Regions from separate parts of the Desulfosporosinus meridiei DSM 13257 genome, predicted to be linked through region 2. Evidence: riboswitches for the same ligand, from Rfam matches in the RefSeq annotation. Region 2 holds a riboswitch; each other region holds the start of a gene.
The links. Region 2 has a riboswitch for cobalamin ahead of DESMER_RS15055 (UbiD family decarboxylase). Riboswitches for the same ligand answer to the same signal wherever they lie in the genome.
Positions count from the first base shown of each region.

Region 1: it holds a riboswitch for cobalamin, as region 2 does, so the genes downstream of both, DESMER_RS02425 (anaerobic ribonucleoside triphosphate reductase) here and DESMER_RS15055 (UbiD family decarboxylase) in region 2, are expected to answer to the same signal.
Region 3: it holds a riboswitch for cobalamin, as region 2 does, so the genes downstream of both, DESMER_RS02785 (class I SAM-dependent methyltransferase) here and DESMER_RS15055 (UbiD family decarboxylase) in region 2, are expected to answer to the same signal.

Region 1 covers NC_018515.1:517,634-525,928, reverse strand. The annotation lists gene DESMER_RS02440 (DUF512 domain-containing protein) at 1-1,023, shown strand, start outside; gene DESMER_RS02435 (epoxyqueuosine reductase QueH) at 1,060-1,608, shown strand; gene nrdG (anaerobic ribonucleoside-triphosphate reductase activating protein) at 1,728-2,237, opposite strand; gene DESMER_RS02425 (anaerobic ribonucleoside triphosphate reductase) at 2,287-4,641, opposite strand; cobalamin riboswitch at 4,783-4,979, opposite strand; gene DESMER_RS02420 (precorrin-6A/cobalt-precorrin-6A reductase) at 5,264-5,992, opposite strand; gene DESMER_RS02415 (energy-coupling factor ABC transporter substrate-binding protein) at 6,076-6,390, opposite strand; gene DESMER_RS02410 (energy-coupling factor ABC transporter permease) at 6,390-7,142, opposite strand; gene DESMER_RS02405 (energy-coupling factor ABC transporter ATP-binding protein) at 7,286-8,116, opposite strand; gene cbiQ (cobalt ECF transporter T component CbiQ) at 8,129-8,295, opposite strand, start outside.
Region 2 covers NC_018515.1:3,272,373-3,280,667, forward strand. The annotation lists gene DESMER_RS15050 (hydantoinase/oxoprolinase family protein) at 1-1,311, opposite strand, end outside; gene DESMER_RS15055 (UbiD family decarboxylase) at 1,416-2,789, opposite strand; cobalamin riboswitch at 3,004-3,180, opposite strand; gene DESMER_RS15060 (N-acetylmuramoyl-L-alanine amidase) at 3,393-5,612, shown strand; gene ilvN (acetolactate synthase small subunit) at 5,709-6,206, opposite strand; gene ilvB (biosynthetic-type acetolactate synthase large subunit) at 6,203-7,903, opposite strand.
Region 3 covers NC_018515.1:592,234-600,528, reverse strand. The annotation lists gene DESMER_RS02800 (5-methyltetrahydropteroyltriglutamate--homocysteine S-methyltransferase) at 1-823, opposite strand, end outside; gene DESMER_RS02795 (LysR family transcriptional regulator) at 929-1,852, opposite strand; gene DESMER_RS02790 (AraC family transcriptional regulator) at 2,186-3,064, opposite strand; gene DESMER_RS02785 (class I SAM-dependent methyltransferase) at 3,374-4,120, opposite strand; cobalamin riboswitch at 4,340-4,528, opposite strand; gene DESMER_RS02780 (DUF3842 family protein) at 4,586-4,999, opposite strand; gene DESMER_RS02775 (FmdE family protein) at 5,472-6,002, shown strand; gene DESMER_RS02770 (class I SAM-dependent methyltransferase) at 6,007-6,828, shown strand; gene DESMER_RS02765 (response regulator) at 6,912-7,118, opposite strand; gene DESMER_RS02760 (Uma2 family endonuclease) at 7,572-8,168, shown strand.

The DNA of each region.
Region 1 (8,295 bases), 2.1 Mb from region 2:
CAAAAGGATATAGACAGAATCATCCGGCTGCATCTTGCTCCGATCAACGTATCGGTGCAGACGACCAATCCGGAACTTCGTTGTAAAATGCTCCATAACCGCTTTGCCGGGGATAAGCTTAAATATCTGGATCTGCTGTATGCAGGCCGCATTGAAATGAATGGGCAGATCGTCCTTTGCAAAGATGTAAATGATGGCCGTGAGCTGGAGCGATCCATCGCAGATCTGTCCAAATATCTTCCTTTTATGCGGAGCGTTTCAGTGGTTCCGGCGGGAATCACCAAGTACCGAAAAGGTTTGTATCCCCTTGACGTATTTAATAAACAGGACTGCGAAGCCGTTATTGATTTGATCGAGAGCAGGCAGAGTGAATTTTATGAAAAGTACGGGCTTCACTTTATCCATGCCAGTGATGAATGGTATATCACTGCCGAAAGAGAGTTTCCGGAAGAAGAACGCTACGATGGTTATATCCAGCTGGAAAATGGCGTCGGTATGATGAGACTGCTGATAGACGAGTTTAATGAGGCTCTGGTGCAGGTTAAGAAAAAAATCAAACGCAGGAAATTTAATCATAATCTGTCAAGGACACTCACCATGGTAACCGGGAAGCTAACCTATCCAACCATCAAAGGTTTTGCAGCGCAAATTATGGACGTGTTTCCGCTGATCAAAATTAATGTCTGCTGCATCCGCAATGATTTCTTCGGAGAGACCATAACCGTCTCCGGGCTGATTACCGGCCAGGATCTCATCAAGCAGCTGCAGGAAAGAAAAGATCAGGGTGAATACCTGGGAGATGTTCTGCAGATACCCTCTAATATACTGAGGTCGAGAGAACAGCTGTTTTTGGATGATATTACCGTAAGTGATGTAGAGCAAAAGCTGGGCATGAACGTGGTTGTCGTAGAATCCGGGGGCAAAGAATTTCTCGATGCTGTCCTAGCCGATGATTATCTGATGGAGCGGAACAATGAGAATTTCAGCTACATCCAAGCATATCAGCGAACAGGTAAAAGCTAAAAAGCCATTAAAATTTTATGCTCTGGAGGAACCTCAATGAAAATCTTGCTGCATACCTGCTGCGCTCCTTGTTCCCTAAAATGCGTGGATCAGCTCAGGGCCGAAGGCATAGAGCCTGTCGGATATTGGAACAATCCCAATATTCACCCGTTTACCGAATACAGAAGCCGGAGAGATGCTTTACTCCAATATGCCAAGGCTGTCGACCTGCAGCTTGTGATGAAGGATGAATACGGTCTTCGGGAATTTATCAAGGGTATTAGGCCGGATTTTGATTACCGCTGCGCCTTTTGCTATGACATCCGGCTGAACGCCACGGCAAAATACGCTGCCGAAAATGGATTCGACAGCTTTACCACATCCCTGCTTATCAGCCCCTATCAGAATCATGAGTTGATTAGCCAGGCCGCTGAGAAAGCAGCCCAAACCTATGGGATAGAATTTTTATACCGGGATTTCCGGCCCTTTTTCCGCGAAGGCCAGCAAAGGGCCCGTGAACTTTCGCTGTATATGCAGAAATACTGCGGCTGCGTTTTCAGCGAAGAGGAACGCTATCAGAAACGTAAAGCGGCAGACCGGGGTTGATCGTGACGGGCCCTACCCCCCTGCCGCAATATTCATCCATTATATACTGAAGCCCCCTAGCGTAGTCGGTTTCCTAAGCTAGGGGGCTTCAGTATATAATGGCAATGCTCTTTTGGCATTTAGAGAATGGCCTCTTGGATTTCTCCGGACTCCAGACTTTTCTTCACATCGATGAGCCGCTGATTCTCTGATCCTCTGAACTTTAAGAGCAGATTGCGCTGTGCCAGCTCGAAACGCCCGTCTACCAGAATGTCGGTATGCTTAAGCAGGCGGGACCAACCTGGCTGCTCAGAGGCATTAGCGAGAATCTCTTCATAAATATAACCGGTATAGGTTACCACATTCAGCCCTTTTTTCTGCACCTGAGCCGCCAGCTCCGCCAAAACCTCCGCTTGTTCAAAAGGTTCTCCACCGCTTATGCTTACCCCGTCCAGCAGCGGGTTCTTCGACATCTGCCTGAGCAGAGTTTCAATCTGAACCACAGTTCCACGGTCAAAGGGCTGAGTTTCAGGATTATGGCAACCCGGACAATGGTGATTGCACCCCTGGGCAAAAACCACAAAGCGGATACCCGGACCATCAACAATCGATTCTTCTATAATTCCGGCAATCCTCAGATCAGGACTCATAGTTATGCCTCCGTAGATTCTGATTTAAGGACAAACTCTGCTTCAATGCCTACTCAGCAGGGATATCCGTTTTTAAATGCTTAACCCGGTCCCGCACTTCCGCCTTCTTGGCATCATTGAAGCGGTCCAGGGTACCCACCAAATAGCCGGTGATACGGCGGATTCGCTCGAACTTCACTTTGTCCTCATAGCGTCCGCATCTCGGGCATTCGTTGCCAATGATGCCAGTATAGCCGCAAAGGGGATCCCGGTCCACAGGATGGTTGACTGCCCCGAAGCCGATGCCGGCCTCTTTCATGCAGCGAACCACTTTTTCAAAGGCCTGGAGATTCTGAGTCGGGTCCCCGTCCAGCTCCACATAAGTAATATGGCCGGCGTTGGTCAGCGCATGGTAAGGAGCTTCGATGCGTACTTTTTCATAAGCACTGATCGGGAAACTGACCGGGATATGAAAGCTGTTCGTATAGTATTCCTTATTGGTGATCTCATCAATAGTGCCAAATATTTTCTTGTCCAGTTTGATGAAACGGCCAGAAAGTCCTTCCGCTGGCGTCGCCAGCAGGGAGAAGTTCAGTTTGTACTTTTCGCTCGCTTCATCCATGCGCTTTCTCATCTGGGTGACGATCTTCAGTCCCAATTGACGGGATTCCTCGGATTCCCCGTGATGCTGTCCGGTCAGGACTTTCAGGGATTCCGCCAGGCCGATAAAGCCCATGGACAGAGTCCCATGCTTGAGTACCTCACGGATTTCGTCATCCCAGCCCAGTTGGTCGGAATCCATCCAAATCCCCTGGCCCATCAGGAAAGGGAAATTCTTCACCTTTTTGCGGGCTTGAATCTCAAAGCGCTCCAGGAGCTGATTGATGACCATGTCGATTTTCTCGTTCAGCTCAGCGAAGAAAGCGGGGATATCGCGGTTGTTTTTCAGGGCAAGCCGGGGCAGGTTGATCGTGGTAAAACTGAGATTGCCGCGCCCGAAAAGGGTTTCACGAGAAGGGTCGTGTACATTGCCCACCACCCGGGTGCGGCAGCCCATGTAAGCAATCTCGGTTTCCGGACGGCCCGGAACATAGTATTGGAGATTGAAGGGGGCATCTATAAACGAGAAATTGGGAAAAAGGCGCTTGGCACTGACCCGGCAGGCCAGCTGGAAGAGATCATAGTTGGGCTCTCCGGGATTATAGTTAACGCCTTCCTTGACTTTGAAAATATGGATTGGGAAGATGGGGGTTTCCCCATTGCCCAAGCCGGCTTCTGTGGCCAGCAAGAGGTTTTTGACCACCATGCGGCCTTCGGGGGTAGTATCCATACCGTAGTTAATCGAGCTAAAGGGGATTTGCGCTCCGGCCCGGCTATGCATGGTATTCAGATTATGAACCAGGGCTTCCATGGCCTGATAGGTGCGGCGGTCGGTTTCGGCAACGGCTTTTTTGACGGCAAATTCCTGAGCCTTGAGGATTGTGACAGAGTCCATCCGATAATAATCCCAAAGAAAATGGGCTTCCAGCTCAAGATATTCATTGTCCGAGTTCAGAACCGGCACGATACCCCGTTCCTTCTCGAGCATTTGAAAGACCACATTCAGCCGGGTTTCCAGGTCTGTGTCTGAACCGGCAATTCCGTTTCCACCCAGCAGCTCCATTGCTTTCAGGAAATTTTGCCGGTAGAGGCGGGTGTAGGTCTTGGCGACTCCGGGCGCCATGCCATAATCAAAGTTAGGGATACTCTGGCCGCCGTGCTGATCATTCTGGTTGGATTGAATGGCAATGCAGGCCAATGCGCTGTAACTGTTAATATCGTTTGGTTCCCGAAGGAAACCGTGGCCGGTGCTAAATCCGTCCTTGAACAGCTTTTCGATATCGATCTGGCAGCAAGTGGTGGTCAGCATGAGAAAATCCATGTCGTGAATATGGATATCTCCGTCCCGATGAGCTTTGGAATGCTCAGGCTTCAAGACAAACATCTCATTGAACTGCTTGGCCCCTTCCGAACCGTAACGAAGCATGTTGCCCATAGCGGTGTCCCCATCGATATTGGCATTTTCCCGCTTCATATCATTATCTTTGGCTTCCTGGAAGGTCAGATCTTCATAAACTTTCATCAGGCGGGTATTCATTTCCCTGATCCGGGTCCGTTCCGCCCGGTAGAGGATGAATTCCTTGGAAGTACGGGCATGGCCGGTCTCGATCAGGACTTTTTCCACGGCGTCCTGAATTTCTTCCACCTCAGGAACTTTTTTCCTGAGGCTTTGCTCTATATATTCCACTACCTTTTCTGCAAGCAGCATGGCCGAATCATAATCTTTGCCTCCTGTGGCACTGGCTGCTTTGAAAATAGCATTGGCGATCTTTTCGATGTTAAATGGAGCTTCTCTGCCATCTCTTTTTTTGATCTTTGTAATCATCGTCAGTGATTCCCCTTCCTCTGAGTTTTTAAACATCTCTCAAGCTAAAGAAACAAAAAACTTCTTGACAGAAATATCAAGAAGCTAAACTAAACACTCATTTTTTATTCAGCATCCGGCATACCTCTATCACTCGTAGAGTCAGCACATCTGACCCAGGCAGGTCTTCTGACTTGGGCTTCATTCATATTTCCCTGCCTTCCCGAAACAAACCAGTGGCAAAAATTAAGGAAACATATCTTCCCATACAGCGGCGGGACCGTGCAGGATTTACACCTGCTTCCCTTTTAAACTGCATTTGAGCACAAACTGCAGTCACCTGAGCAGAATAAATATGCAATTATACTAAAATGATAGCGCATCCCCGATAGCGTGTCAATCGAACAAATTGTGTCGATTGACAGACAGGCTTACTCCCGCTTGCGACTTGAGTAGCTGCCATTCATATAACGACATAGACGGCTTCTGGCATCTGCCAGTCGCCGTCTTCTGTTATTTTACTACAGCAGTCATATCAAGGGTTAGAGACATTCCTTCCTCCTTACACGCCCAGAAATATGAACATTGGTAAGTGCATCAATTTGGCGGGACAGAAAAATACAAGGGAAAGGGAAAGTGTTTATTACCTAATGTCAGGAATATTATTATCTACCCAATTCTGTAATTCGACAACGGTACTTACGGTCAAGTCGGTGCTAATTTTTTTCTTTTTAACAAGCACAATTTCCATACCAAGTTCTAAGGCCGCTGATATTTTCGTATCCGTTCCCCCGGCGAGACCACTGTCCAAAGTCAAAAGAATATCTGCTCGATAGAACTTAAATAATGTTTTATTGATATCTTTGGAAAAAGGACCTTGTATCGCGACAATATCCCTGGGACTAATTCCCATATCCCGACATTTTTGTACTAAATGCCCTTGGGGAAGAATTCTTATAACCACACGAGTTAGATTGGCAAAAGTACTGAACACGACACTTTCCAACTGATGGCTGCCGGTTGTAACAAAAATTGTTACCTTTCTTCCTTTTTTTTCAGACAAATTTTCGACACATTGTTTTAGTTGGAGCAATGCTTTTTCCCAACCATAGACCGGAAATATTAAAGGGCTGGCAGGGATCTTCGTTTCAGGTCTTTCAAGCCTAAGATAGGAAATTCCCCTCTGTTCACACCATTGGCATAAGGTCGCGAACTTGCTGCTTGATGGATGGCTGGCGTCAAGAATGACGGAAGGCGTCTGAGGGCATCCCTTTTCCGTCCAGCTTCGTATGCGTTCAAACTCAAGCCCCCTGGTTTTAAGATATACAGCAATTTCACCTGCCTCAGCCGTTTCTCCCAAAAGTATGATCATTTTTGCGAGTACCTCCCTGACCGTGACGAAAAATTATTTTGTTTAAAGCTTCTTGACCTTTCCAATAGTCAATGATCTTTCTTTTACTTTTTTTGATTCTCCAGCTTAGTCCTCTCTACGAATCTTCCCAAGAAAAAGAAAAGAACACCGACTCCAATACCGGTCTGAACACAGAAGAGTAAACTCTCAATTTCTCCCGGTATTTCTCCACCAATCCAGGTTTCCATAACAGGTGTAAACCAAGGCTGATAATCGGTACCAGTTATTTCGGAAACCACCTGACTTCCTGCATCGTCGGAGCCACCGAATTCGGCACCCTTTAAGGCAAAAAATGGCACAAGGGCAATCAATACAGCTAAAACTAATAAAATGACAACTTTATTTTTAGTCTTTTCCATCACTTACTACCTCCGATTAAAAACCCAATCTTTCTTAATTCCGGTTTTGCATAGGTTTCAAGACCCATAATAATAACAACACTTAAAATACCCTCGATAATGGCCAGTGGCAGTTGTGTCGGGGCAAACACTGCAAGGAATTTGAGTGCGGATGCCAGGACACCACCCGTCGCCGAGGGATAGGCAAGTGCAAGCTGAGCACTGGTTACGCAATAGGTAAATAAGTCGCCGATTGATGCCGCCAGAAAAATGCCAACATATTTGTTGATTTTCAGCGCCTGACATAATTTGTAGATTCCATAAGTAACGAAGGGACCGGCAATCCCCATAGAAAACGTATTAGCACCCAGAGTGGTCAGTCCGCCATGCGCCAGCATAATCGCCTGAAAAAGTAGTACAATGATACCTAGGATGCTGACTGCGGCAGGACCGAATAAAATTGCCCCAAGGCCGGTACCGGTCATATGTGAACAACTTCCTGTTACTGACGGAATCTTTAAAGATGAAAGTACGAAAATGAACGCACCTGCCATGGCCAGCAAAGTAATCGATCTGCGATCCTCAGCGATTGTTTTCTTGATTGACAGATAACCTATCACCAAAAATGGGATGCAGATTGCGCCCCACGCAATACTAAATCCCACCGGAAGATAACCTTCCATGATGTGCATAGCGTTTGCTGTGGGAAGTGTTCCGAAAAGTAAAGAAATAGCTATTAAACCAATAAAAAATCCCTTTTCTTTGATGTTCATTTTGCTTCCTCCGTTTTTCTTCGTGTTTTTTTTAAATAATTTGATTACAATAAAAGAGTTAATTCGCCTCCTTTGTAATTGTAATAGGAAATGCTCTTGCTGACAGCATCCCACCTTCGTTGGCAACTGTATATGCTTAGGTATTACATGTTTCTAAGCATTTCCTTGAATGCCTGAGTACTTACGGGATAGGCTTTTGTATCTTCAAGCAGATGTTTTTCAACAAGCAGCTCATAGACTTCCATTAGCGTCGGCCGTTTAAGATTTGCCTGTTTTAAAATCTCTTCGTTTTGGAAAATTTTCAAGGGTGGCCCGTCTGCGATAATTTTCCCTTGAGAGAAGACAATGGCTCTTTCAGCCCATCTGTAGACAAAATCTACATCATGGGTGGAAACAAGTATTGTCTTGCCCTCTGAACCAATCTTGTCCAAAACCGCTTCCAATATTTGAGTATTTAAGGGATCCAGTCCCGCCGTAGGTTCATCAAAAATAATAATCTCTGATTTCATGGCGATGATATCGGCTATGCTGACACGCTTCTTTTCTCCGCCGCTCAAATAGTGAGGCGGGCGATCCCTAAAATCCTGAATGTTCATATAGGTCAGTGCTTCCTCAACCCGCCTCAGGACTTCCTCTTTGGGAAGCTTTAAGTTCATCGGTCCAAATCCCACTTCTGCCATCACTGTGGAGGCGATGATCTGATTGTCGGCATCCTGAAATACGATGCCAATATTTTTACGGAGCTCTTTCAAGTTTTTTTTATTAATGATAACCCCTCGGTAGCTAATTTCTCCCCGATCCGGAGTAAGGACTCCGTTGGCATTAAGAAAAAATGTGGATTTACCGGCACCATTGGAGCCAATGACTGCGATTTTCTCACCTTCATAGATATCCGCATTAATACGATTCAATGCGGGAGTCCCATTTCCGTATGTATAATGCAGGTCCTTGATTTTTAAGATTGGTTCTCCCATTATCTTTCCTTCCTATCGTGTAAAGTTCCAGAGCAGAATTAGAAAAATGATGAATACTGCTGCCTTGGCCATTTGTGATACTTTTACTTTTTTAACCTCTTCCAAAAATATAAGATCTCCATCATAGCATCTGGCTTCCATGGCGTCATAATAAGCATCAGCCTTTTTAAATGAAACAA
Region 2 (8,295 bases):
TTTAACAGTCATTAAGTAAACAGCATCTGCCATTAAGGAAAGGGCTACTTGATAAATAGCATAGGCTGCTTCCGGAACAGCTAGTCCCAATGGTTTGGCTACATTCTTTTCGATTGAAGCATAAGCTAATTCTTTATTTAAGACCATCCGACCACCTAAAAAACTTCGATCATCGATTAACCCCATAATCAAGGCCGCATCCGTAATCGTCGGCTCTTGACCACCTAACCCATAGCATGCCGGACCGGGCTTAGCACCTGCAGATTGTGGACCGACCTTCAGCATCCCTCCCTTGTCCAACCAGGCAATACTCCCTCCGCCAGCCCCTACAGTATGAATATCTAACATAGGAAGTTGGACTGGGTATCCTGCGATCTCTGCTTGAGGGGTTAGTTCCATCATACCTTGCCGTATTAAAGAAACATCAAAACTCGTCCCCCCCATATCTCCGATTACCAAGTCAGATAACCCTTGCCCCCGGGCCAGGATCCAACCTCCTTTCACTCCACCTGCCGGACCAGAAAACAAAGTGTTTACTGCACGCCTACCTGCTTGAGTTAAGTCAGTAAGGCCGCCGTTGTTTTGAGCAATCGATATAGGAACCCGCAGTCCTTTAGCTCGCAAATGCGCCCGCAAATCTTGTAAGTATTTTCCGAGAATGGGGCTTAAACGAGCGTTTAAGACGGTTGTCGAAGTACGTTCATATTCTCCAAGCTGAGAAGACAATTCCGAGGAGAGTGTGACAAATACATTTGGCAAAAGTTCCTGAAGATGTTCTTTAAACTCAACTTCATGCTTCGGATTCCGACAAGCAAACAGCAAACAAACTGCGACAGCTTCCACCTCTTCTTGACGGAGAAATTCCGCAAGCATAGGAATTTGTGTTCTATCCACAGGTTTAACTGCCACGCCCCGGTAATCCATCCGTTCCCTCAAGCCAATCCGCAGATGACGAGGAACTAAAACCGGAGGCAGAGAAACACTAAAATCCCATTGCTCATTTAAACGTGAACGCCGTAATTCTAAAGCATCACGAAATCCCTCAGTTGTGATGAGGGCCGTTTTTGCTCCTTGACCCTGTAGCAGAGCATTTATACCGACAGTGGTTCCGTGAGTAAACTTTTCGGTCTGGGCAAGGAATTCTTCAAGAGTAATGTTGAAATGTTCCGCAAGTTCATTCAAACCACGAATAATTGGTTCAAGGGGGTTCTCAATACTAGACGGTATCTTTGCAGTAGCGGCACATCCCCCCTCATCACGAACAATAAAATCAGCAAAGGTTCCGCCTACATCGACTGCAACTTTAAACATCTATTCTCCTCTTCTTTCAAGTCATTTCTAGATCCCTTATACAATCTCAAAACCCTTGACTTAATTCATATATTATAGAGACTCTTCCCGAAACTAATACTCCTTTATAGTCCAAAAGACCCCAGGAAACGACGAACTTGATTCTGCACTTCAACTGACATTGTTACAGTAGGGGCAAACCCTTCAAGTGGTTTAGTGGCATCAATCCCCATCTTAGCGGTTCGACTTAGGTCATCACTTGATGGGTCTAGAGTACATCCCATGCCCATATGCTGTGGGACAATCGTCACTCCCTTGTCTGCTTGAAGCCGGGTAGCCATAGCCCATAACACCTGACGTTCATCAAAGACGTCTACATCTTCATCAACCACGACAACCATTTTTAAATTATGATCAACCGAGAAAGCAGTAAAAATGGCCTGTTGGGCCTGCCCTTCAGCAATCTTTTTCATGGAAATATAGCAATGAAACAGGCCGCAGGCAGATATAGGAGCATGAACACTTTTAATGTTTGGAAGAGTCCTATTTAAGGCATTTAGCACATCCCCTTCTCTCTGTACTGCCACTATAGTAATGTGCTCCGAACTCATACCTGGAGTGATGTCCTGATAGAGGGGTTTCGTTCGATACTGAACCGCTTTAACCTTAAAGATATTTTCCGTACTGCGGTAACAGGCGTAATTTGTAAATTCTGCAAAAGGCCCTTCTGATTCTCGTTCTCCGGCTACGATTTCCCCTTCAATAATCACCTCAGCATAGGCCGGAACCATTAGATCCACTGTATGGCAGCGAGCAACCTCCAGGGGAGCCCCAAATAGTCCTCCCATTGCTGCGAATTTACCGAGATCATAAGGAATCAAAGCCATCGATCCCATAGAAATATTGGGATGAATACCTAGTACGATGGTTGCCTCCAATGATTTCCCCAGTTCTTCAGAGCGTCGAAAATACTCCCATAGACGTTGCCGGGAATGGAGGCTAATCCCTAATTTGTCTTTTCCTTTTAACTGCATCCTATGATAACCTGCGGTATCAGCACCCGTGAGTGGATCCTTAGCAATCACTAATCCTGCTGTGATATACGGCCCTGCATCGATGGGAAAGTGGGTTAAAATCGGCAGCTTGTACAAATCAACCTCCGAGCCCACAAAAATATTCTCCCGAAAAGGAGCTTCCTGTACCTCAACAGGTTCAATTCTTTGATTAATTCTCTTGGAGAATTCAGCGGCCAATTCATTGGGATGAACCCCCATTGCTAACGCTAGACGTTCACGGGGAGCTAAAACATTCGTAACTACCGAAATATCATGTCCTTTGACATTTTCAAATATCGTCAATGGATAACGCCGAGCCTTTTCTAATTCCATGATTAAAGTACTAATCTCATACTTGGGATCAATTTCCTCTTGGACATGAACAACCTCCCTAGGATTTTGCTGCTTTACTTGATCTATAAACGATCTCAAATCCTGTTCCAAAATAAACGCCTCCTATTTTTTCCTGACCCATTTGGACCGCTAATCCCCACTAATTCCCCTCATCCATCTCCAGCACGCGCCTGTTCCGAATAATTGACCTCCCAGGCAAATCCAATTCTTCAAGAGCCCTTACGGAAAACCAAAAAAGACGATAGAAAAAGCCCGCAGTCATTGACTGGGGGCTTTACCATCGTCCACCAAAGCCTGAAAACAGGCTTATCGTATATTACAGGCAGGTCTTCTGGCTCAAAGTTCATCATCTCCGCACGCCTTCCCAGCCGAAGCCAGTGGCCAATGTACGAGACTCCCTTCTCACAGTGGTGGGTCCGCTCAGGATTAATACCTGATTCCCTATTCTCCCTATCAGGGCACCTGTAATAGGTATTTTACCAGCTTGGATTTTTCAGCTAGTTTATTTGAATATATCCTTCGACATTGAGTTAGTATTTCCTGCTATTTCATAATTTTTTGTTTAATCTATATTGTCGATGTTTGTTTAAAACCGAGGGGGTCTTTCGTCCTATTTTTAGATGAACTTTATCTAAATTCATCAAACCCTGTTAGCTTTTATGATATAATCTTCATAACTTCATATAAGAGAGGGTGGACCAACTGAAAAAGCTAATTTTTTCCGTCATTACTACGCTTGCATTCGCCTTATGTGCACCTCTAATTGCACAAGCAAGCCCCTTAGCCTTTACTTCCGAACGTATCGCAGGACAAGACAGAGTTGAAACAGCTCTTAAGATATCTCAAAAAGGATGGGACTCCGCTCTAACCGTAATTTTGTGTGAAAATAATGATTATCCCGATTCTATAGCGGCAACTCCTTTTGCTGTAAGCTTAAACGCACCTATTTTATTGACTAAGGGCGACACAATCGACCCTCGAGTTATTAAAGAGCTGCAGCGCCTCTCACCGGATAGAGTAATCCTCCTAGGCGGCACTGCTTGCTTACAACCGGCCATTGAAAAAGAACTTGAAGGACTTTCTTTACACTGGGAGAGAATTGGGGGAATAGATCGTTATGAAACATCCGTTCTTCTGGCTAAAGAGTTATACAGTGATTCAATGATTCTTGCTAATGGAGATAATTTCCCCGATGCTCTATCGGCGGCTACATATGCGGGAATAAAACAGATCCCCATCGTTCTTACCTCTACCACGCTGCCTGATTCAGTCATCAAATATTATCAAGATAATGCTCCAAAACATTTAATCGTAATAGGTGGAGAAGTAGTTGTTCCTTCTAAAGAGTTATCTAAGCATAGCTTCGTGATTGAAACTCGTTTAGGCGGCTATGATCGGTACGAAACCAATGCTAAAGTTGTCTCCTTTATGAAAGAAGCTTATTCGTCAAATGATCTTTTCTTAGCTTCGGGCATCACATTTCCCGATGCTGTAGCGGGAACTGTACTTGCCTCTAAATCTAACGCCCCCCTTTTACTTACAGAAAAAGATGATATTCCTCCTGCAGTTTACAGTATTATGCGTCAACATATGAAAGTCGAACCACCTACTCAGGGACCTTCAAATAATAACTCTCTAAATCAAGGAACAGTCACTGCTTCAGGAGGTTTAAACCTTAGAGAAACACCCTCTGCCAGCGGCAACGTACTTATTACGATTCCTACAGGAACGACAATTAATCTTATTGAAAAGCAAGATCAGTGGTATAAAGCCAGCTATCAATCGAAAACAGGCTGGGTCTCGGCTAACTATCTTAGCGTTATAGCGAAAAAGGGAGTTATTAGTGCTTCCGGGGGATTAAATCTTAGAGAAACCCCCTCTTCCGACGGGAAAATGCTTGTCACAATACCCAAAGATGCATCCGTTGAGCTTATCGAACAGCAAGGGGATTGGTATAAGACAACCTACCAATCTCAGACCGGTTGGATTTCCGCTCAATATGTAATACTTGCCGGAACAAACATAGAAACACCTCCAACTTCTACAGCTATTAACTTAAGTCCCAATGGTAAAGTTTATATTCTAGGGGGAACAGGCATCATCGGCTCATACGCTCAAAATATTATGGAAGGAAAGTCTCCTTCTAAATACCCTGACAATCTCAAGGCTTTTCCTGCCTTGCCTGCTGAAATTAAAGAACCCTCAAGAGGTGACGATGATGTCCCTACCCCTCCCACTAATCCCTCTGATCCTCCTGCAACAACTTATGACCCATCCACAGAAGTACTGATCAATCCTTTTGATGGAATTCCCGCCAATGCATTGTCCGGAAAGACTATCATGATTGACCCCGGTCACGGCGGCCCGGATACAGGGGCAATCGGCCCTTCTAAAACCTACGAAAAAAATAACACTTTAGCAATTGCCCTAGCCTTACGGGACACCCTAAAACAAGCCGGCGCTACCGTTATCCTTACCAGAGATAAAGATATCGCACTTTGTCAAAACTACACTGAAATTGAAGATCTACAAGCACGGGTTAACCTGGCAAATAACGCAAAGCCAGACTTATTTATCAGTATCCATAATGATGCAAATACAAAGTCCGATATTCAAGGTACCTCAACCTATTATTCTCAAGATAACCCTCAAAACTTCGCCAGCCAACATTTAGCTAATAGCATCCAATCTGCTGTAATCGGTACGATTAAATCTAATAACCGCGGACTTAAACAAGCAGGATTTTATGTTTTACGCAACACTACCATGCCTGCAATCCTTTTAGAAACAGCCTTTATATCTAACCCTTATGAGGAAGCTAGATTACAGAACCCTAACTTTCATAAGAACGTTGCCAGTTCCATTCTGATTGGAATCTACAACTATTATAAAAACCCCTTGCCTAAGGCATGATCCCAATCAATAATACCCATCTATAAAGTCACTAAAAAACAGGGTGTTTCGCATCTACGAAACACCCTGTTTCTTCATATAAACCCATCATCAAGCTCATTGAGCTTTAGCGGGAATAGGTCCTCGGGAAAGAGCAATTTTTCCTGTGCGAGCGATTTCGATAATTCCATGATCGTCATCTAAAACCTGACACAGTGCATCAATCTTTGTTTCATCTCCGGATAGTTCTATGACCATTGTTTCTCTATTGACATCCACAATGCTTGCTCGAAAAATCTCTACAATATTAATAATATCCGATCGGGTTGCAGCACTTGCTTTCACCTTAATCAAGGCCAGCTCCCGTTGAATTGATTCAACGGCAGTAAGATCACTGATTTTTATGACATCAACAAGCTTTGACAATTGATTGACAACCTGTTCTTGCTCGATTTCATCCCCTTCTACCACAATAGTAATTCTTGTGGTATCAGCTTCTTCCGTATAACCTGCCGCAATGCTCTCAATATTAAAAGCCCGACGGCTTATCAATCCGGATATATGGGTTAAAACTCCCGGTTTATTTTCGACTAAAACAGCGAGTGTATGCTTCATTCTTCTATTCCTCCCAACATCATCTGATCCAAACAGGCACCGGCTGGAACCATTGGAAAGACATCTAATACTTCCGGAATCCGGATATCCACCACCACGGGACCGGGAATTGCCAGAGCTTCTTGCAAGGTTTTTTCTAATTCTTCCGGTTTAGACACTCTTAAACCAGCGACACCCATAGCCTCAGCCAGTTTTACAAAATCCGTAGCCGACCCTTTTAAACTCGTCTGGGAATAGCGTCCTCCATAAAACATTCTTTGCCATTGAGCTACCATTCCCAGGCATTGATTGTTTAGAATTAAAACTTTCACAGGAAAATTAAATTCTGCAGCAGCAGCCAGTTCCTGACAATTCATCATGAACCCACCGTCACCTACAAAAAGAATAACGGCTCTATCCGGAAGACCACACTGAGCCCCTAAGGCTGCGGGAAGACCATAACCCATTGTACCCAGACCGCCTGATGTCAGAAGTGAGCGGGGATTTTTAAAACCATAAAATTGGGCCACCCACATCTGGTGTTGTCCTACATCAGTAACGATAACCGCATCACCTTGGGTTAATTGACTCACTTTCTCAACAACTGCTTGGGGCATTACGGAATCTGAGTTTTGCACATAAGTTAACGGCTTTTCCTTGTACCAATTACGCACTTTCTCCAGCCAAGTTCGAACTCGCCCTTTTAGTTCATCTGATACATTCCTAACCTCTTGGTTAAGCGCTGGAAGTGACCATCTCATATCTCCAACCACACGCAAGTTTGCTATCACGTTTTTATTAATTTCAGCCGGATCAATATCAAAATGGATAATCTTTGCTTTTGCCGCAAACTCGCTCAAGAGCCCTGTCACTCTATCGTCAAAACGCACCCCGATTCCTATCAGCAAATCACATTCCGTTGTAGCCATATTTGCAGCATAGGTTCCGTGCATTCCAACCATTCCGAGGAATTGGGGATGGTCGTTTGCTAAACACCCTAAGCCCATTAAGGTTGAAATCACCGGAAATCCGCTAAGGTCTATCAACTCTTGAAGTTCCTTAGAAGAATCAGATAGATTGACACCGCCCCCCACAAAGATAAGGGGCTTTTGAGCTAACCTCATTTCTGCCAGAACCTTATCAAGGATACTTGAATCACCTTCAAATACAGGTCGATAACCACGCAACTTAACCTCTTCAGGATATTGGTAATCAAAGGAAGCAGCAAAAACATCTTTCGCAATATCAACAACAACCGGTCCCGGTCTGCCTGTGCGGGCAATATAGAAGGCTTCTTTAAGGGCACCGGGTAAATCTTCAACTTTTTTTACCAAATAATTGTGTTTAGTTATTGGGGTTGTAATTCCTCGAATATCAGCCTCCTGGAAGGAGTCTCTCCCAATCAAAGGAACGGACACTTGACCCGTAATAGCCACTAAAGGAATAGAATCCATGTAAGCTGTGGCAATCCCAGTTACAAGATTTGTTGCTCCTGGACCAGAGGTGGCGATAACAACTCCTACCTTCCCTGTAGCTCTTGCGTAACCATCAGCAGCATGGACAGCTCCTTGTTCATGTTTGGTGAGAATATGTCTAAACTTTGCTTGATACAAAGCATCATAAAGCGTCAACACTGAACCACCGGGATAGCCAAATACCACATCAACATTTTCGTTTTTAAGAGACTCTATAATCGCTTCTGCTCCTGTAATTATCAAATTAGTTACCCTCACTTTCTCTTCTGCGCAAATATATTATTCAAATATATCAAATAATCTTCATCTTTTGAACAGCTTGACCAAAATATCCATAAATTCGTTGGCTTTTTTCCTCATAATTATAACATAAGAATACATCTGAGCGGACTAAGATGGGTTGATCTTAATTATCCCTTTGTTTCTAGAAAAATTAACATAGAATTATTTATACAATATTATAATAGATTACAAAAAATTTTTCTATACTATAAAAGAAACAATAACTACTTAAACGAATCAAATATTATCAAATTGAGAGCGAACATCAGTCATCATCTCCTGAGCCATCCAGTTCTTTGTAAGCGATAAGTTGAAAAAAGTAAAAGGCGCCTCGCTTTTTGACGAGGCACCTT
Region 3 (8,295 bases), 2.2 Mb from region 2:
GCAGGGTTGGAGCTACGGGATCATAGCCGCCGGAAGTCGCCCAGGTGGAATGGTAGTTGCCGCGGCAGACATGGGTGGTTACTGTCAGATCCGCCGGCAGATCCCTAAGGGCCTCATTATTCAGCCGGAGGTAAAGATTTTGAAGTTCCTGAACATCATACCCTTCCCCCACCATGGTTGACCAGAAGGTTTTATCACAGAGCATGCCCCAGGTGCAGTCATCCAGTTGGATATTCCGGCAGCCCAGTTCATAAAAGGCCAGAATGGCCTGGCGATAGGCGGTGGAAATATCCTTATAGAGTTCATTCCGGTCCGGATAACATTTCCCTATTTCCTGTTCATTTTCTCCCCGCACAAGTTCCGCAAAAAACTGGGCGGGAGCGGGGATGGTTTGGCGGGCAATGACTTCATCCCCGGCGAGCTGCTTTAAAAAGCTGTAATGAGCCAAAAAAGGATGGTTGGAAAAACGAATCTTCCCGGATATCCGTGCCGAATCTGCTCGGGTTTCTTCTCCGTGAAAGAAATAACCATGCTGCATCATCACATGCTCCACACCGTCAAAGCCCCAAAAGAAATCCAGATGCCAATAGCTGCGGCGGAATTCTCCGTCTGTCACAGCCTTTAAGCCTATTTCTTTTTGCTTAGCCACAAGCTTGCGGATTTCCTCATCTTCCACTCGGGTGAGCTCCTCAGCGGTAATGGCTCCAGCTGCTAATTGTTCTCTCGCCTCTTTGATGGCCTGGGGGCGCAGAAAACTTCCCACCATATCAAAACGGAAAGGCGCCCTTGTCTTCTTAGTGGTGTTTGCAAAGGTACTACTCATGTTTCATTCTCCTTACTATTCTAAAAGTTGTTTTCAGTTTAGCATGGAGAAAGACCTATAGGGTAACACTTAAAACTTATAGTGATCTATAGTTTGAATCTATAGTTATTCCTGCAACTGAAGCCCGTATTCCTCAAGCACAGACCTTAACTCCTGCAAATAGGCACTGGCCTGATTGCTGAGCCGGATCTGATGGTTAGCAATCCAGCCCACTTGAATAGATTCATCAACCTGGAGCGGCACCGCTGTAATATTGTCGCCATTTAAATCTGCGCTGACAATTCCGGTAGATATGGTATAGCCATTCAGGCCAATTAAAAGATTGAACAAGGTTGCCCGGTCGCTGACATGAATACTTTTTTTATGAAAGACTGTACTTAAAATCTCTTCCGAATAATAAAAGGAGTTAAATTCCCCTTGTTCAAAAGACAAGCAGGGGTAGTCTTCCAGATCAGCCAAGGTTACGGCTTTTCTCCCGGCAAGGGGATTTTGGGTGCTGATAAAAATATGGGGTTGGGCTGTGAAAAGGGGATGAAAATCCAGGCGGTTTTCCCGCAGCAGCTTGTCAAGAACCTTGCGGTTAAAGGAGTTTCGATATAAGATTCCAATTTCGCTGCGCAGATTTTTGACATCCTCAATTATTTCATGGGTTCGGGTTTCCCGCAGAGTAAATTCATATTCATCCGCACCGCTGTTCTTGATGAGATTGACAAAGGCATTGACGGCAAAGGCATAATGCTGGGTAGAGATGGAGCAAAGCTGACGGGAAGGTTTTTTATTCAAGTAACGCTGTTCCAGCAGTCCCGCCTGCTCCACCACCTGCCGGGCATAGCCAAGAAACTCGGCACCATCCACGGATAAAGTAATTCCTTTGGAAGTACGGATAAAAAGCTCAACACCGATTTCTGCTTCCAGTTCTTTGACGGCACTGGACAAACTCGGCTGGGTAATATACAGCCTTTTTGCCGCCTCGTTAATAGAGCCGCAGTTAACAACTTCAATCATATACTTTAATTGCTGGAGAGTCATTTTTGTATCCTGCCTTTGTTATGAAAAATTTCTGCATTTCTCCTTCACGTAGCAGGTCAAATTCGCCGACGTCGGCGAATTTGACCTAGTTCCTTCAAGGGCCTGCCGATTTCCATGGCAGAGGTATGCATGAATTCAGAAAGTCTCTTATTTAACTTTATTAGTCTCAGCCAAGATGTCAAGGGGGGTAGGTTCCATGCTGAAGTCGTAGATTTTGATTCCCACCTTTTTAATTCCTTTACTTACAGCATACGCCAGCGGGTTTCGGATGGTGAAGGCTTGGCTGGCAACCAATCCTTTGCCAACACGAATCTGTGCCTCGAAGCAACTAATTTATTTTTTCTTGATGGGGATATAAATATCGGCTACAGCCTGATTGGAATCCATGCCCCCGTTTCTATTTGTATAGAACTCAAAGGCATACTTTGTTTGATCAAAACTATAGTCACTTTTTTCAAACCACTCTTCGAAAACATATCTCAATGTCCTTTGGATTACCTCGGCAAAAGCTTGCTTATCGTTGGCCAAATCAGCAGGATCAGTGGTAAATACGGCATACTCCGCACTCGGAACTTCCACAGTCACCATACCCTGGGGGACAAAATCAAAATTATCCACCACCGGCCCGAAGAAGTAGGAAAGATCACCGTCTTTCTCTTCAGGATGAAACCACATGCCGATCTGATCGGCTCCACCTCCAGCCAGTTTGTCGTAATCCTCATAACTTACTGAGGAAAAATCGGAACCTAACCAATAAGCTCCCAATTTAATGAGCTCTGCCTTATTCCCTTCTCTCGGTGCTATGGAATAGCCTACTGCCTTAAACCCGTCTTTTTGGGCTATGGTTACCTGCATGTCTTTTTCCCCTTTCTTGTTACCTTTTATCCTCTGGCCCTTGGACCTGCGGTATGTGCTTGCGCTCATGCCAAATTCCCGGCGAAAGGCTTTGGAAAATCCGGAGGGCGTCTCAAAGCCTAAGGCCAAAGCAATATTGGTGATCTGTTCCCCATTGTCAAGCGCTTCCAGCGCTTTTTGCAAACGCCTTTTGCGTAAGTATTCACCTACAGGCATATCATTGCAAACTCGGAAAACGTGGCAAAAGTGGTAAAATGAATACCCCAGCAACTCAGCCAGCCGGCGTGGCGAGATGTCCTCACAGATATGAGCCTCGATGTAGTTGAGGCATCGTTCCATATCCGTTTTGTAGTTCATGCTTTTACCACCTCACAGCTACATTATAGCAAAGCAACCTTTGATTGACTTTTCCATCCTTGCGGAGTTTTGCTGATATACAAAACTTGGCTTGCGCCCAAAGACACTGTCTTTGCACGAATTAACCTCCTTGCAGTCCTCGGACACAGGCGGAAGCCTTAGTTGCAGTTATGCTGCTGAAAGTATGCAACGCAAGTTATACTTTCTGATCAGTATTTAAAAAGACCCACAGTAAAAACCATGGGTCTTTTCTTTTCCAGGAACTATTTCTTTGGATTTGCAGGCTGCAAGGATTATTGCGAAGAGGGTTTATTTTTCTCCACCGACTAAAAACAGAGGGGTAGACCTATACACAACCTTGTCGTCCTCATTCCAAACCTTGTCGGAAATGTTTGTGTTAATAAAAATTTCTTTGAATCCCACTTCAAGCAAAGCACCTACATCCCAGTGAGGACGCAGGCGGGAACTTAGGAAGAGATCTTTGGCTATCCGCTCCCCTTCTTGCGGGTCAACATGTCCTGGGCGATGAATCCCTCTCCGTTCAGCCTCAGCCATGTCTTCCAGGTAGCTAGCCTGTCGTTCGGGGTCGTGCAAGCGCAAGCTCCAATTGGCATCGAAAACCAGCAACCTCCCTCTACGCTTGAGAACCCTATACCATTCTCTGTAGGCAGTCTGAGGATCATAAAGAGTCCACGTCAGATTTCGGCAAAGAATCAGATCAAAGGTATTATCGGCAAACGGAAGCGTATGAGAATCCATGACCAGGAATTCTGCATGCAAACCCAACTGTTCCAGATTCTTCTGCGCTTCCAGCAGCATGTTTTGGGAACAGTCTACAGCCGTTACATTAAACCCCATTTCCGCCGTCAGGAGAGTAAAAAAACCTGGTCCGGTGCCGATATCCAGCACTCTTAGGGGATTACCCGCCGGTCTATAGTGCTCAAGCAAATCTGACCAGGCTAGTTTCTTAAAGCTGTTCACCTCTTGCCATATTCCTTCACTGTAGCGGGAGGCTTCCCCCTCCCAATATTTTTCAATCCTATTTTGCATGTCCATTGCTTTCACTCCGTTTCTTCAAATCATAGGTCTGCTTGAGATCCTCCCCGCCTCAGAGGAGAGTCATCAATTAAATTAAAAATGACAAGTCGCGAAGTTTAGTTTGAAGAACAATAAAAAAAGCTCTCTACCTCCCTGAAAGGGTAAAAAGCTTAACCTGCATCAGGTACTTACAGTAACCCGAAAACAAAGTCCACCCCCCTAACACCCCGTAAGGTAGTTTTAACCCTGGCTTAAGCAGGTCTCCTGGCTCAAGATCATCGTCTGCTCACGTCTTCCCGGAAACATTTCCGGTGACACAGGTGAGAAAACTCCCTCATACAGTGGCGGGCACCGCGTCAGCTTCTACTGACTTCCCTTTTCAATTCCTTCCTTCAGGAAAGAATCACTTATTCCAGTATTATTTTGTCTATATTACCACAAAACAGAAGATTCTGTATAGACTGAAGCCTCTATACTCCTTTACTATTTGGTACTCATTCGTTCCTCCACCTCGTTCACCAAAGCTTCTATCTGGTGAGGGAGAGGGCTGCGGGGTATGCCCACCAGCTGAATGCTTCCGCGTTGGATGGGCAGCAGTAACTTTTCTGCTTGGCTGGCAGAAAGAGCCGCAGCTATGCCGGAGGTTATTTCTCCCAACATTCCGTAGACCAACATGATTCCTATAGATCCAACAATAATGTCTACCCGATCTGCATTGTAGCAAATGGCCGACTCCCCGGAAGCCCCTTCTGTAGCTCCTGCCCGCACCATTGCACCCGTAGCAAGAGCATTTGTTCCCAGGGCCAGAATATTAAGTTCAGGGAATCGCTTGCGCAGCTGCTCCACAATATGTTTGCCAATACCTCCGCCCTGTCCGTCAATAACTGCTATCCGCATCATACTCTCCTCATTTTTTGCTCCAAATTTTTGGGGAGGTGTACGCCTTCAGGCATCTGCCCTTAGGGTTTTGCTGCCCTTTAACACAATAAAAGACCACCAAGCAGACTCTACTGAGCCAAACCTCCATGGTCTTGCATCCCCTTCATGAGTTTGCATTACGGTATTAATCCTTTCCGCGTCAGCTTCCAGTAATTTCATCTTACCATGAAATAGCAAAAAATGTATAGCCCAAAATATCTTCTCAGAAAAACATTTTTATGTAATACTGCCTTTCCTCTATTGATCGTTTTAATTATTTTGAAAATTTCCGGCAGGAATTCAAAGGATCTTGTAGAATACTAATTTTTATCATAAGTACACCCATTCATGAAGGTGTTGGTGAAGACCATGGAGGTCTGACTTGGATAGGTCAGTTTTCCCTTGGTCTTTTTTATTATGAAATTTAATATGAAAAAGGGGGATTAAATTTATGTGCAGAGTCCAAACACAGTGGGAAAGAGCAGTAGAATTTCACGGGCATGAGTGCCCAGGGCTGGCAATCGGCTACAAAGCTTGCGAAGCCGCCATTAAGAAGCTGGGGATTCGGTTTTCTGCGGATGAAGAAATTGTCTGCGTCACTGAAAACGATGCTTGCGGAGTTGATGCTGTACAGGTGATCACCGGCTGTACTTTTGGTAAAGGGAATCTTTTGTACAAAGGCACAGGCAAAATGGCCTTCAGCTTTTTTAACCGCTCCAATGGCGAAAGCCTGAGAATGATAGTAAAGCCTTTAAATGAAGAAATGGATCGCCAGCAACGTCAAGAATATCTTCTAAACTCACCTGCTGAAGAACTTTTTAACTTCTCCAAGCCGTCCTTTGAGTTACCCGAAAAGGCCAGACTCTTTACTACCGTAATTTGTGAGAATTGCGGAGAAGGGGTTCCCGAGCACAAGCTGCGCATGAATGACAGCAAAAAAGTGTGCCTGGACTGCTTCAAGGACTATTCTAGAGGGTGGTAGAGAGATGGATATACAGCATTACACCGATCTGTGGAGCGAAGGAAAGGTTGCCAGGGCCTCTGCTACGGCCTTTTGGGACAATCGGGCGGATGAGTTCAATAAATTAGTTTCTCCAAAAACTCCCGATCAACGAATTGGAAAAATCATTAAATTCATGTCTGATCATAATCTTCTTGCTAAAGACCGCAGTGTTCTGGATATCGGTTGCGGTCCGGGAGGATTTGCTGTTGAATTTGCCAAGACATCCCGTGTCGTTACCGGCCTGGACATATCCTCTAAGATGCTGGATCATGCCCATAAAAACGCTGCAGCCGCCAACCTGACCAATATCTCTTTTAAAAACTTAAATTGGGATGAGGTAAACCTTGAGGAATACGGTTGGAAAAAGCGATTTGACATGGTTACAGCCATCAACAGCCCAGGAATTCATGATCAAGTCACTCTGGAGAAGATGATCGCCGCCAGCAAAGGATACTGCTTTTTGTCTAATTTTGTAAGTCGTTCCGACTCTGTTCAGGACGTTATTCGCACGGAAATCCTGCAACTTAAAGATCCAAAGTTTTATGTTAACACAGTCTACTGTATTTTTAATATTCTTTGGCTAATGGGCTATTATCCCCACATTACCTATGTGGATACTGATCGAGAGCATGTCCGCTCAATCGAAGAAGCTAGTAGGTATTATGGCACACTTTTTGAACTTAGAAATGACCCCGCTGATGATCAAAACAAGCTAATTAAGAATTATCTCGAACATATGTCTTCTGATGGGTTTGTGCGAGAGAGGGTTCAGACAAAAACTGCTTGGATCTATTGGAAGGTCTGATTTATGACTGCCTCCTCCAAACTCAGAGGGACGGTAGAACAGTACCCAAATAGATTTATTTAAACACTACTAAATCTCCAACCTTAATCCTTTTCTCTTTTTGCTGTCCATCTTCTGCTAACATCCAGCAGCACTAAATCATATTCCTGCACAAGGCATTTCTGCCGGCCTTCTTCCCCGCTCCGGGCCGAATCCAGCCTGAAGGTCCCGCTGCTTTTCTCTGTAAAATAATCGGTGATGATTTCCCGTATCTCTTGATCATCTTCAACTAACAGCAACTTAATCGTCATGTTCTCACCTCTAAGAATAGGTTACCATACCCATCTATCTTTCTTGTATCCCTGTTAAACTTTTTTTGAGTGAGGACAATCATTCCAATTAGAAAACCCAGCTGGCACCCACACACGAATACATTGTATTCGCACGTATCAACCCTTCTTTCAGACACTGTCTTCGCACGTATTAGCCCTTCCTGCAGACACTGTTTCGCAGGGATTACTCTTCATGCAGACATGGTCTTCCTACTGATTTAGTACAAAAAAGTTCCCCCGAAAATTAGTCGGGGGAAGAAAAAATAAAAGAATCGGCAGTGTTCTATTAATCCTTTCTGTCCGAGATTTTCTCACTTCTCTAAAATGATTCAAGTCTTATTTGTGGAATTAGCTGTCAATATCTTATTTAGCTTTTTCCTATTGGGTATTAATGGTATAATATGATTAGGTATAGGAAGGAAGTGATCTTTTTTGGCAAAAACGATAAGCAAAACTGGTATAGTTTTTAGATACAAGCACTACCTAACTTGGCCAGAAGATCAGCGGTGGGAGATTATTGATGGTGTAGCCTTCAGTATGACTCCTGCTCCTTCACGCATCCACCAAAAGATTCTAGTAGAACTACTAACTATCTTTCACAATCACCTACGGGGCAAGACCTGTGAAGTATATGCTGCTCCTTTTGATGTGAGGTTACCTCTTGCCAATGAAAGAGATGAAGAAACTTCGAATGTAGTCCAACCAGATATCATTGTTGTTTGCGACCCTTCCAAACTTGATGAAAAGGGATGCAATGGAAGCCCAGACCTCGTGATAGAAATCATCTCCCCTTCTACTTTGAGAAGAGACCTTAAGGAGAAATTCTACTTATATGAAAAAGCAGGTGTCTTAGAATACTGGATCGTCTATCCAGAAAACGAAACTATTGTGATACACAAACTGGTTGACCACAAGTATGGACGCCCAGAAGTCTATTCCACAGAGGATCGAATAACGTCTAGCATCTTTGACGCTCTAACAATTAATTTAAGTGAGATATTTGTGCGCCACCTCCCCTTTCAAGAATAACAGTAACTTAACCGAAACTTCCCGATTGAGTGTTCACTGCTTCAAATCAGGCAGCAAAGCCGCGGATCTTAATCCCGCGGCTTTGCTACTTATTCAATGACTTCTCTATTCTTCTTGAATCAGCGTC